DNA from 2 places in the Labrenzia sp. C1B70 genome. Region 2 is predicted to be linked to the other one. Evidence: riboswitches for the same ligand, from Rfam matches in the RefSeq annotation. Region 2 holds a riboswitch; the other holds the start of a gene.
The links. Region 2 has a riboswitch for cobalamin ahead of Q666_RS49935 (energy-coupling factor ABC transporter permease). Riboswitches for the same ligand answer to the same signal wherever they lie in the genome.
Positions count from the first base shown of each region.

Region 1: it holds a riboswitch for cobalamin, as region 2 does, so the genes downstream of both, Q666_RS65920 (hypothetical protein) here and Q666_RS49935 (energy-coupling factor ABC transporter permease) in region 2, are expected to answer to the same signal.

Region 1 covers NZ_AXCE01000012.1:168,435-173,506, reverse strand. Annotated here, with positions in the region: gene Q666_RS49100 (hypothetical protein) at 1-85, opposite strand, end outside; gene Q666_RS49095 (S9 family peptidase) at 290-2,374, opposite strand; cobalamin riboswitch at 2,518-2,731, shown strand; gene Q666_RS65920 (hypothetical protein) at 2,838-3,116, shown strand; gene Q666_RS0133320 (DUF1636 family protein) at 3,106-3,510, shown strand; gene Q666_RS49090 (ABC transporter ATP-binding protein) at 3,507-4,280, shown strand; gene Q666_RS49085 (ABC transporter substrate-binding protein) at 4,298-5,072, shown strand, end outside.
Region 2 covers NZ_AXCE01000012.1:351,218-356,289, forward strand. Annotated here, with positions in the region: gene Q666_RS49920 (AraC family transcriptional regulator) at 1-740, opposite strand, end outside; gene Q666_RS49925 (hypothetical protein) at 924-1,295, shown strand; gene Q666_RS49930 (YHS domain-containing (seleno)protein) at 1,478-1,963, shown strand; gene Q666_RS49935 (energy-coupling factor ABC transporter permease) at 2,054-2,731, opposite strand; cobalamin riboswitch at 2,785-2,996, opposite strand; gene Q666_RS49940 (hypothetical protein) at 3,321-3,554, shown strand; gene aroQ (gamma subclass chorismate mutase AroQ) at 3,605-4,129, shown strand; gene Q666_RS49945 (EAL domain-containing protein) at 4,165-5,072, opposite strand, start outside.

The DNA.
Region 1 (5,072 bases), 180 kb from region 2:
GCGTGGCGGCCATGACCGGAACCAGGCGCAACCCCTTTTTCAGCCCATCAGCAAGGCGGTGCGGAAGTGTGCGGTAGCAGGTCATCACGGGCTCCAGTGAACAGCATCGGTACGGTCCAGGACCGTTCAATTGATTGATTTGCAACAACTCTCACATGAGCCGAAGACTTGGTCAAAATCAAGTCACGTTCGCTCGGGTGGTACCCGCAAGGGCGTGTGAAAGGAATTTAGGTTCCCGGGCGTGCGAACTGCTCCGCACGCCCGGAAAATCCTCGGGTCTGACGAGGTGTCAGGCCTTGTCGGTCACCAAAAGGGCAAAGGCCTGGGTTTCGGCGACTTCCTTCAGCCGGTCGAAACGGCCGGAAGCGCCGCCATGACCGGCTTCCATGTTGGTTTTCAGCATCAGCAGCTTGTCACCTGTGCCGGTTGCCCGCAGCTTGGCAACCCATTTGGCCGGCTCCCAGTAGGTCACGCGCGGATCGGTCAATCCGCCTACCGCCAGGATGGCCGGATAGGCCTTTGCCTCGACGTTGTCATAGGGCGAGTAGGACGCGATGTAATCGTAGGCTGCCTTGTCCGTGATGGGGTTGCCCCATTCCGGCCATTCCGGCGGCGTGAGCGGCAGCGTGTCGTCCAGCATGGTCGACAGAACGTCGACAAACGGAACTTCGGCAATGATGCCGCCGAATTTTTCCGGTGCCAGATTGGCAATCGCCCCCATCAGCATGCCGCCGGCCGAGCCGCCCTGAGCGACGATGCGATGGTGCGAGGTGAAGTTTTCCGCAACAAGATGGTCTGCCGCGGCTATGAAGTCGGTGAAGGTATTCTTCTTGTTCTCGCGCCGCCCATCCTTGTACCAATGGAAGCCCTTGTCCTTGCCGCCGCGAATATGGGCGATGGCGTAGACGAACCCCCGGTCGACCAGCGACAGGCAGTTGGTGTTGAAGCTCGCCGGAATGGTGATGCCGTAGGAACCATAGCCGTAAAGCAGCAGAGGTGCGGAGCCGTCGAGCCTGGTGTCCTTGCGGTAGAGCACAGACACCGGCACGGTTTCGCCGTCGGCTGCGGGAGCCATCAACCGGCGGGTGACGTAGTCGTCCGCATCATGGCCGGAAGGCACTTCCTGTTCCTTGCGCAGAATACGCTCGCGGGTCTCGACATTGTAGTCGAAGGTCTGCGACGGCGTTGTCATCGAGGAATAGGTGAAGCGGATCGTGCTCGTGTCGAACTCGTAGCCGCCGCCAAGGCCGAGCGAATAGGCTTCCTCGTCGAAGGCGATGGAGTGCTCGATGTTGTCTGCAAGCCGTCGGATCACGATGCGCGGCAAGCCGTCTTCGCGCTCCAGCCGCGTCATGAAGGACTTGTAGACGCAATGCGACAGGATCAGGCATCCTGCCTTGTGGGGCACAAGATCGGACCAGTTTTCGCGGCCGGGAGTGCCTTTCGGCGCAGTGACGATTTTGAAGTCCTCGGCGCCGCCTGCGTTGGTCAGGATGTAGAGTGTGTCGCCGTGATCGTCGATGGAGTACTCGATACCGGTCTCGCGCTCTGCGACAAGCACCGGTTCGGCGGTCGGGTCGGTGGCCGGGATCATCCAGACTTCGGAGGTCTCGTGATCGTGAATGTCGATGACGATCGTGTCGCCGGACTGGGTCTTGCCGACGCCCATGAAGAAGCCGGCATCCTTTTCCTCGTAGACGAGAACGTCGCTCGCCGGATCGGAACCGACTTCGTGACGGAAGAGTTTCGAGGGCCGGTGGTTGGCGTCGAGGCGAACGTAGAACACATAGCGGCTGTCTTCCGAGAAGACGCCGCCGCCGCCCGTGTCCTCGATGGCGTAGTCGAAATCCTTGGCAGACTGGGCGTCGCGCAGCTTCAGTGAATAATATTCCGAGCCCTTGTCGTCATAGGCCCAGGCGATGAGCTTGTGATCCGTCGACTGGCTGACGCCGCCGATCCGGAAATATGCCGTTCCTTCGGCTTCCTTGTCGCCATGGAGAAGAACCGTTTCCGCGCCGCCGTCACGCGGGGTGCGAAAGAAAACCGGTTGCTGGCCGCCGGTTTCATACTTGAGGCCGTAAGCGAAGGGCCCGTCGGGCGCAGGAACCGAGCTGTCGTCTTCCTTGATGCGGCCGCGCATTTCCGCAAAAAGCTTCTCCTGCAGAGCCTTTGTCGGTGCCATCTGCGCTTCGTGATAGGCATTTTCCGCTTCCAGATAGCTGCGGATGTCGGCATCCAGCACGGACGGGTCCTTCATGACCTCCTGCCAGTTGTCCGCCCTCAGCCAGGCGAAGTCGTCCTGGCGGGTAATGCCGTGGGTCTCAAGGGTGAGGGGGCGCGCTGCGGCGCGCGGGGGAAGGGCATCCTGTTTCATGGATCGGAGGTAAGATTTTTGAGCCTTGAAGGCAAGGGTCAATACTGGCGAGGCGGCTGGGCGTTTCCGCTTTCAGGCAATCCTGTCGTGCTTTCAGACAAGAGCAGCGACCCGCAAAAGTCTTTGACATTTTTCAGGCGTTCGCGCACTTAGGAAGAGATGGTTCCCGACTCCGAACTCCGGACCGGGATTAAAAGGGAACACGGTGCGACGAGCCCGAAAGGCTGCAAATCCGTGACTGCCCCCGCAACTGTGAGCGGTGAGCAAACCTGAAAGCGCCACTGGGGAGACCCCGGGAAGGATCAGGCAAGCAATGACCCGCAAGTCAGGAGACCTGCCATTTCACCTTAAACCTTAACCCGGGCGGGGTGCCCCGGAGGAGTGAGTGACATGGCCAATCGGCACCTGCCGGCAAAGTTGCACATTCGGTTCCTGACTGCCCCGCGAAATCGCGGAGGGCGATATGAACCGGAAATTTTCTGCTGAATTCTCAAGACTTGCCAACCTCCTGACCGAGGCTGATCCGCTGGCGACGCGCGCAGCACGCGCGATGGTTCCCGATGGGCTGCAAAAATCTGTTGTCAGCGAGAATATAGGTAATGTAATAACATTACATGGTGATTGTTCCAAACGTACCCGATCCGGCCGTGCCCAGTGCAACGAGGAAAGCAATGCCTTTGCTTTTCCGCAGCCTCCTGTCGGTTCACTGGCAGAAGCCGTGGAGGCGCGTCATGAGCAATGATCCGCACAAGATATTTGTCTGCACGACCTGTCGTCACAATGGGCAGACTTGCCATCCCGGATATGGGCTGATCTGCAAGCTGAAGAGTGCAATGGCACAGGCAGTGCCTGTCGTTGGAGACGAATTCGAAATCAGTGGAACAGCCGACATGGAGAGCTGTTCGAGACCTTGCACGCTGGCATTCAAGGCCACCGACAAGGCGATCTACCTCTTTGGGGACATTGAGGACGATACGGACATCGACGACCTGGTCGACTACGCCAATCGGTATCGCCAGATTGAAAATGGATGCGAGGTGACCGAGGAAAGCCACGGCAAGCGCTGGAGCGCATCGCAAGGCCGGCTTCCGGCAGCGATGATCGTTTCAGAAGCAGACGGGACGGCGTTCTCATGACAGGGGTCGATCTGTTTGTCCGGGAGGTCAGCTGGAAGACGGGGCAGGGCAAAACCATTCTGCATCCGCTCAGCTTCGGTCTGCCTGCCGGTGAGGTTCTTGGAATTGCCGGTGCCAACGGTGCCGGCAAATCCACCCTGTTGCGGCTGCTCTATCGCTTCCTGAAACCGAAAACGGGCGAAATCCTTCTGGATGGCACGGATCTCTGGCACATCAGTGCCAGAGAGGCCGCCAAAACGATCGCCGCCGTGCTTCAGGAGCAGCCGACCGACTTTGCCTTGACCGTGCGCGAGATCGTCACACTCGGTCGGCGTCCCCATGCAACCGGTATTGCCGGCGCAGGCAAGCGGGACGCCGAGATCGTCGATGACTGTCTCGGGAAAATGGATCTGCTGTCCTATGCAAAAAGAGCCTTCGGCACATTGTCAGGAGGGGAAAGGCAACGGGTGATGGTGGCCCGGGCGCTGGCGCAAGAACCAAGGCTTCTGGTGCTGGATGAGCCGACGAACCATCTGGACATCCGTCATCAGCTCGAGATCGTCGAGCTGATTGCCGATCTGGACATTACCATTGTCACCAGCTTGCACGACCTCAACCTGGCAAGCCGTGTCTGCGACAAGGTCTTGCTGTTGCATGAGGGCCGACTGGTTGCCCAGGGAATGCCGGAGACGGTGCTGACCCCCGGCAACATTGAGCAAGCCTATTCGGTACAGGTCAGACTGGAGCAACTGTCTGCCAGCCGCGAGCGCTACCTGACCTTCCATCTTTGAATTTCTGGAGACTTAAAATGAAAAAAATTGCCCTGGGCCTCGCGCTCACCTTTCTGTCTGTACCGGCAATTGCGCAAACGACCGTGGAAAGCTGCAACCGCACGGTGACCTTCGACACGCCGCCCAAAGCAGCCGTTTCGAATGACGTCAACCTGACCGAGATGATGCTGGTACTTGGCCTGCGCGACCGCATGGTTGGGTATACCGGCATTTCAGGCTGGAAGACGCTGGACGCGGAAATGCGTGAGGGCGTTGCCGAACTTCCCGAACTCGCGTCGAAATATCCGAGCAAGGAAGTGCTGATCGGGGCCGACGCCGATTTCTTCTTCGCCGGCTGGAACTACGGCATGAAGGTGGGCGGTGAAGTGACGCCTGAAACGCTGGAGCCGTTCGGCATCAAGGTCTACGAGCTGACCGAATCCTGCATTCATATCGGCGACAAGCCGAAGGCGTCTCTGCAGGATCTCTATAACGACCTCCTCAACCTCGGAAAAATCTTCGGTGTTGAAGACACAGCTCACGATCTTGTTGCGGCCTACAAGCTGGAGCTGGACCGGATCGCGGCAACGGTGCCTGCTGGTGAAGATCCGCTGCGGGTCTTTGTCTACGACAGCGGCGAGGACAAACCCTTCACCGCCGGACGATATGCCATGCCGACAGCGCTTATCGAGGCAGCCGGCGGCGTCAACGTGATGGACGATTTTGAAAAGAGCTGGGCGACCGTCGACTGGGAAACCGTGGTGGAAAAAGACCCGGACATGGTCGTGATCGTCAACTACGGCGAAGTGACGG
Region 2 (5,072 bases):
TTCGTAAACCTGTCCGCAAAAACCGTCCGGGACATGCCGGCTTCCCGGGCAAGGCTCTCCACCGTCCAGGGCTTTTCCGGCGCCAGATGGATCTTGGACATGCTGCGCCCGAGCTTCGGGTTGAGCACCGCCGCCAGGCATCCGGCCCTGTCCCCCTCCCTGTCGACGAACGTTCGCACCACCTGGATGAAGATGATCTCCGTCAACCGGTGGATGATCGCCTCGGACCCCGGCTGCCCGGCGCGCACCTCGCTGGCAACAAAACGCATCACTGCTTCCAGCCAGAAGGCGTTCATCGTCTGTGTGTTGGGCAGATGAATGACCGATGGCAAGGCATCGAGCAGCGGATGGACCGAGCCTTCCTCGAATTCGAAATGGCCACAGAACAGTTTGCAGGCCAGTTCCTCGTCCGGACCGCCGTAATAGAGCGCACCTTCCCCCGTATAACCGGATTGCCGCACGACCTCGTCCACTTCGGCAGCGGGACGGCCCGGTTCATCACTCAGGATATGAGCGGCCCCGTGCGGAATGACGGCCAGGTCACCAGTCGCAAGGCGGATCGGCTTGTCAACACCGTCCACCGCGAGCCAGCAGCCACCACGCATTGCCATGTGAAACCGCGCGACATTGCCGAAAGCCGGCACCCGCACGGCCCAGGGCGGCGAAAAACAGGTATGGAAATAGACGGATCCCCGTAGCTTCAAGGCATCCAGGATCTGGGTCAGGGCGTCATGTTTCATGAAAGGCCGGTTCCGGTTGAAGTCTCATTCCCGCATTTTTGCCTCAACACCGCAAAGCGCAAGGCTCCCGGACGATCGGTCAATTTTCAGGGACTTTCGTGCATGGATAGAACCGAAGTCGACCAACATCTTTGGGCTCGTGGGCAATCCGCCCGCAGGAAACCAACCTGGAGCACCTGAAAGATGTCTGTTCGCTTCGTCACCAAGACCATGCACGCCTATCTCGATTATCCCGTCGCGATCGGCCTTATTGCCCTGCCCGTATTCCTTGATCTCGGCCAATCCAACCCGATCGCCTTCTGGCTATCCTTCCTGACAGGCTTTGCGGCCCTGGCCCTGACGATCCTGACGGATCACCAGACCGGCATCATCCGCATTCTGCCCTATTCGGTTCATCTGGCGGTCGATTTTGCCGTCGGCATCGTGTTCCTGGCAGCTCCCTTCGCACTTGGCTTCACCGGCCTCGACTTCGCCTATTACCTGGTCAACGCCATTGCCGTCCTGACAGTGGTCAGCCTTGCCAAACCGCAGGAAACGGTTGCGCAGGCCGCTTGACAGCCACCGTCCACGCACAATGACACCGGCCCTCGCGCCGGTGTCTTTTTTTGAACTGCAATCCGGACGATCTGCAAATCCTCGGGAACTTGCGAACATGGAGACGCCTGAGCTTCGGACGCAAGGTAGAGGCACCGGAGCAAATCCGGCCTTCAACCTTCATACCCTTTCAGGAGTAGAACATGTCCTTGATGAAATCCGCCATTGCCGCAACGCTGCTGTCTCTTGCCGCTCTCTCTGCCCCGGCAATGGCCGCGGACGAATACAACACCTCCAGTGGCCTGACGGCCGCCGGCAGCCCGCTCGGTCTTCATGGTGTCGATCCCGTGGCCTTTGTCAGCCTGGGCAACCGGATTGACGGAACCGCGCAATATACGGCCGTCCACGACGGTGTTGCCTATTACTTCGCATCCCAGGAAGCCATGGATGCCTTCACCGCGCATCCGGATCAGTACTTGCCGCAAAACGGCGGCTTCTGCACCTTCGGTGTTTCAGTCGGCAAGAAGTTCGACGGCGATCCGCAGTTCGCGGCTGTTGTGGACGGCAAGCTTTATCTGTTCCTGAACGAGGCCATCTTCCGCGAGTTCCAGAAAGACCAGTCCGGTACAATCGCCAAGGCGGAAGCCAACTGGAAGAAGATCCGCTCCACCGAGGCAACGAAGCTCTGATTGTTCGTTGTCAAGGCGTCGGAACGACAAACAAAAAGGGCGGCCCCAGGGCCGCCCTTCGTGACTTGATTTCGGCAAAAGCCCGAAGACTTAAGCCGCGTTGTGCAGCCGATTTTCGAAAGCAAGGTTCCGGGTCAGCGGTGCCAGTGTCTTGGCAGCGGCCAGAACAGCCAGATCAGCCAGCGGCTCGCCCAGGATCACCAGCATATAGGCAAAACCGAAGGAACCGACGGAAGCCATGTTCTCGGCACCGAAGCCCTGGCCGTAGAATGCCCAGAAAGCAACCCAGCCAACGATACCGGCCTGGAACGTGGTGGAAAGAGCCAGTGCCTGAACGTAGGAAACGTCAACATAGGCGGTCTTTTCCGGAATGATGCGGTTTGCCAGCATGCTGACAGCCCACAACGGCACAAGCAGCGTGGTGACGTTGATGCCGTACTGCGGCAGGTCGAAAGGAGCAACCAGCGTCCCCTGAAGCAGAAGGCCTGCAGCAAGGCCGATTGCTGCCGGACCTGCGCCGAACATCAGGAACAGGGTGGAGCCCAGGATAAAGTGAACTTCGGAAACACCGACCGGGTAATGCGGCAGGATTTCGAAGAAGCAGAACACGGCAACCGTCGTGATGACGGAGCGGACGGCAAGGCTGAGAACGCCGCTTTTGCGGATCGTGTCGAGAGCCATTTTGCCCAGAAGGCCGAAGGAAGCAGCCGCGGTACCGTAGCTGAGTACGATTTTGGCACCGTCGACGATGCCCGGTTCGATATGCATGTCATTTCTCCTTTGCGCACCCTCCGTGCGCGAGCAGATGGTGTGAACCGGCCCCGATGGGACCGCTGGATGGCAGGTTTCCTGGCTCGCGAGTCTCTGCGCTGCCCGCCTTCCCGGATCGCTCCAGTGGCTTGAAGGGCTTTGCTCGTCGCATACAGTTGCGGGGGCAGCCACGGTATTGGTCCCTGTTGGGTACGCCTCACCGTGTTCCCATTTCATCCGCCCTTACGCTTGTTCGGGCGAAACCATCGCATCGTCTAGATTTGCAAGGATTGGCGATATTCTGCAAGCGAATTTTCGCCATATTCGGTCTGAATGCGACATTGCACCGAAATTTTGCCGCCTGAAGACCGCCACCGAAATCAGCCGGATCAGCATCACCGACAAGCTTCAGATCTCAAAACACTTCTTCAGGAAATTGCGTCAGCCACCTGAAAATTCTGAACTTTGAAGAATCCAATCAAAGATGAAAATCAAAACCATTGTTTATTAAACTTTTCTGTATTTAGGGTAATTGTGATTTTTACTTGCAGAAACCCTAACGAAAGATAACCTCACTCGCATACAAAGCACATCATGAGAGTTTGCAATGCCCTTTACCAAATTGGGAACGCTTATCGCTGGTGTCGTCTTTTTCCTTGGCTGCATTCAGCTGGCACTTCTAGCCGGCGTTACTCTTGGTGCAGTCACTGAACCAAGACCGGGTTTTTTCCTTGGCAATCTGACACGCGAACAGGCGCTCGACAGCGGACTATTGAAGATCATGGCCGCCGTCGCATTCGGCGTGATCACCGAGATCAGCCGCTCGGTTGAAAAGAAGTAGACCACAACCAAAGACTTGCCGCAGGCGGTGACCTGTGAAAGTCTTCGGCCATGTTGAAATCGATTCCCCTGACCGCTCTCGCGGTATCTCTCCTTGCTGCCACCGTCACTCCTGGCTGGGCGGCACCTTACAAGCTGTTCGGCGCCATCAACGAACGTCTGTCGTTCATGCAGTCGGTTGCAGCCTGGAAAGCGGATAACGACAAACCTGTCGAGGATCTGCCGAGGGAAAAGGTGGTGCTGGATGCTGCCCGCGAAAAGGCCGTCGAAAACGGCCTGTCGGCTGACAATGTCACCTTGTTTTTCCAGGCACAGATCGATGCGGCCAAGGACATTCAAACCTGCTGGATCGAACGCTGGGAGAGCGGCGAAGCTCGCCCGCAGAACGTACCCGACCTGATCAAGGATGTCCGTCCGGAGCTGTTGCGCCTCGGCAACGAGATCCTGACGCTACTCGCAGAAAGCCCCGTCGAGGCCTCTGACCAGCAGGCCTTCACGGAGGCGCTGACCGTGGAATGCCTGTCCGACGGATCAAAGAGCGCTCTGTTTGAAGGTCTGGTCGACGTACACGACTAGACACATACGGCCATCAGGACATCCCTTATCGGAGTTCAGGAGGCTGCCTGCCTCCAGGGCTCGGCCGCATTCGCCAAGCCTTCCCGCTTCATGACCATTCGCGAGAACTCGCCGAACGGCACTGCCGGGCTCCACAAGTAGCCCTGGCCGAGCGTCCCGCCCCACAGATTGATGTAATCCATCTGCAACTGGGTCTCGACCCCTTCGGAAACTGTGTTGAGATTGAGCTGCCTCGCCAGCATCAGGATCAGCTCGACGATGGTCCGGCGATCCTCGCAATTGGCAATGTCCATGATGAAGGACCGGTCGATCTTCAGCGTGTCGAACGGCATGCTCGCTAGACTGTGCAACGAAGAATAGCCGGTGCCGAAGTCGTCGATTGCAAATTTGACGCCTTCTTTCTTGATCGGCAGGATCTGATCCAGAAGGTTCTGCGAATAGTCGACAAGACTCGATTCCGTCACTTCCAGTTCCAGCTTCTCCGTCGAGAACCCGCTCTCGCCAATGATCCCGAGCATTCTGCCGGTAAATCCCTTCGCCTGCAGCTGCGCCGGCGCAACGTTCACGGCGACAGATACATCGACATTCTGCCGGTGCAGGGATTTCATGTCGGAGAGCGCCGATGCCAGCACGAATTCTCCGATCGGAACGATCAGACCGCATTCTTCTGCCACGGGAATGAACTTGTAGGGCGGTACGGATCCGAGTTCGGCATCGTTCCAGCGCAGCAGCGCTTCTGAACCGACAATCTTGCCGGACGAAATGTCGACCTTCGGCTGGTAGTGAACGGAAAGCGTGCGGTCTCTCAGCGCGCTTTGCAGCCTGTGCCGGATCTGTTCGCGCTCGGTCATCCGTTCGCGAATGATATCGTTGTAGGCGATCGACTGAGCCCTGCCTGCACCCTTTGCTTCATACATGGCCATGTTGGCGTTTCGCAGAACTT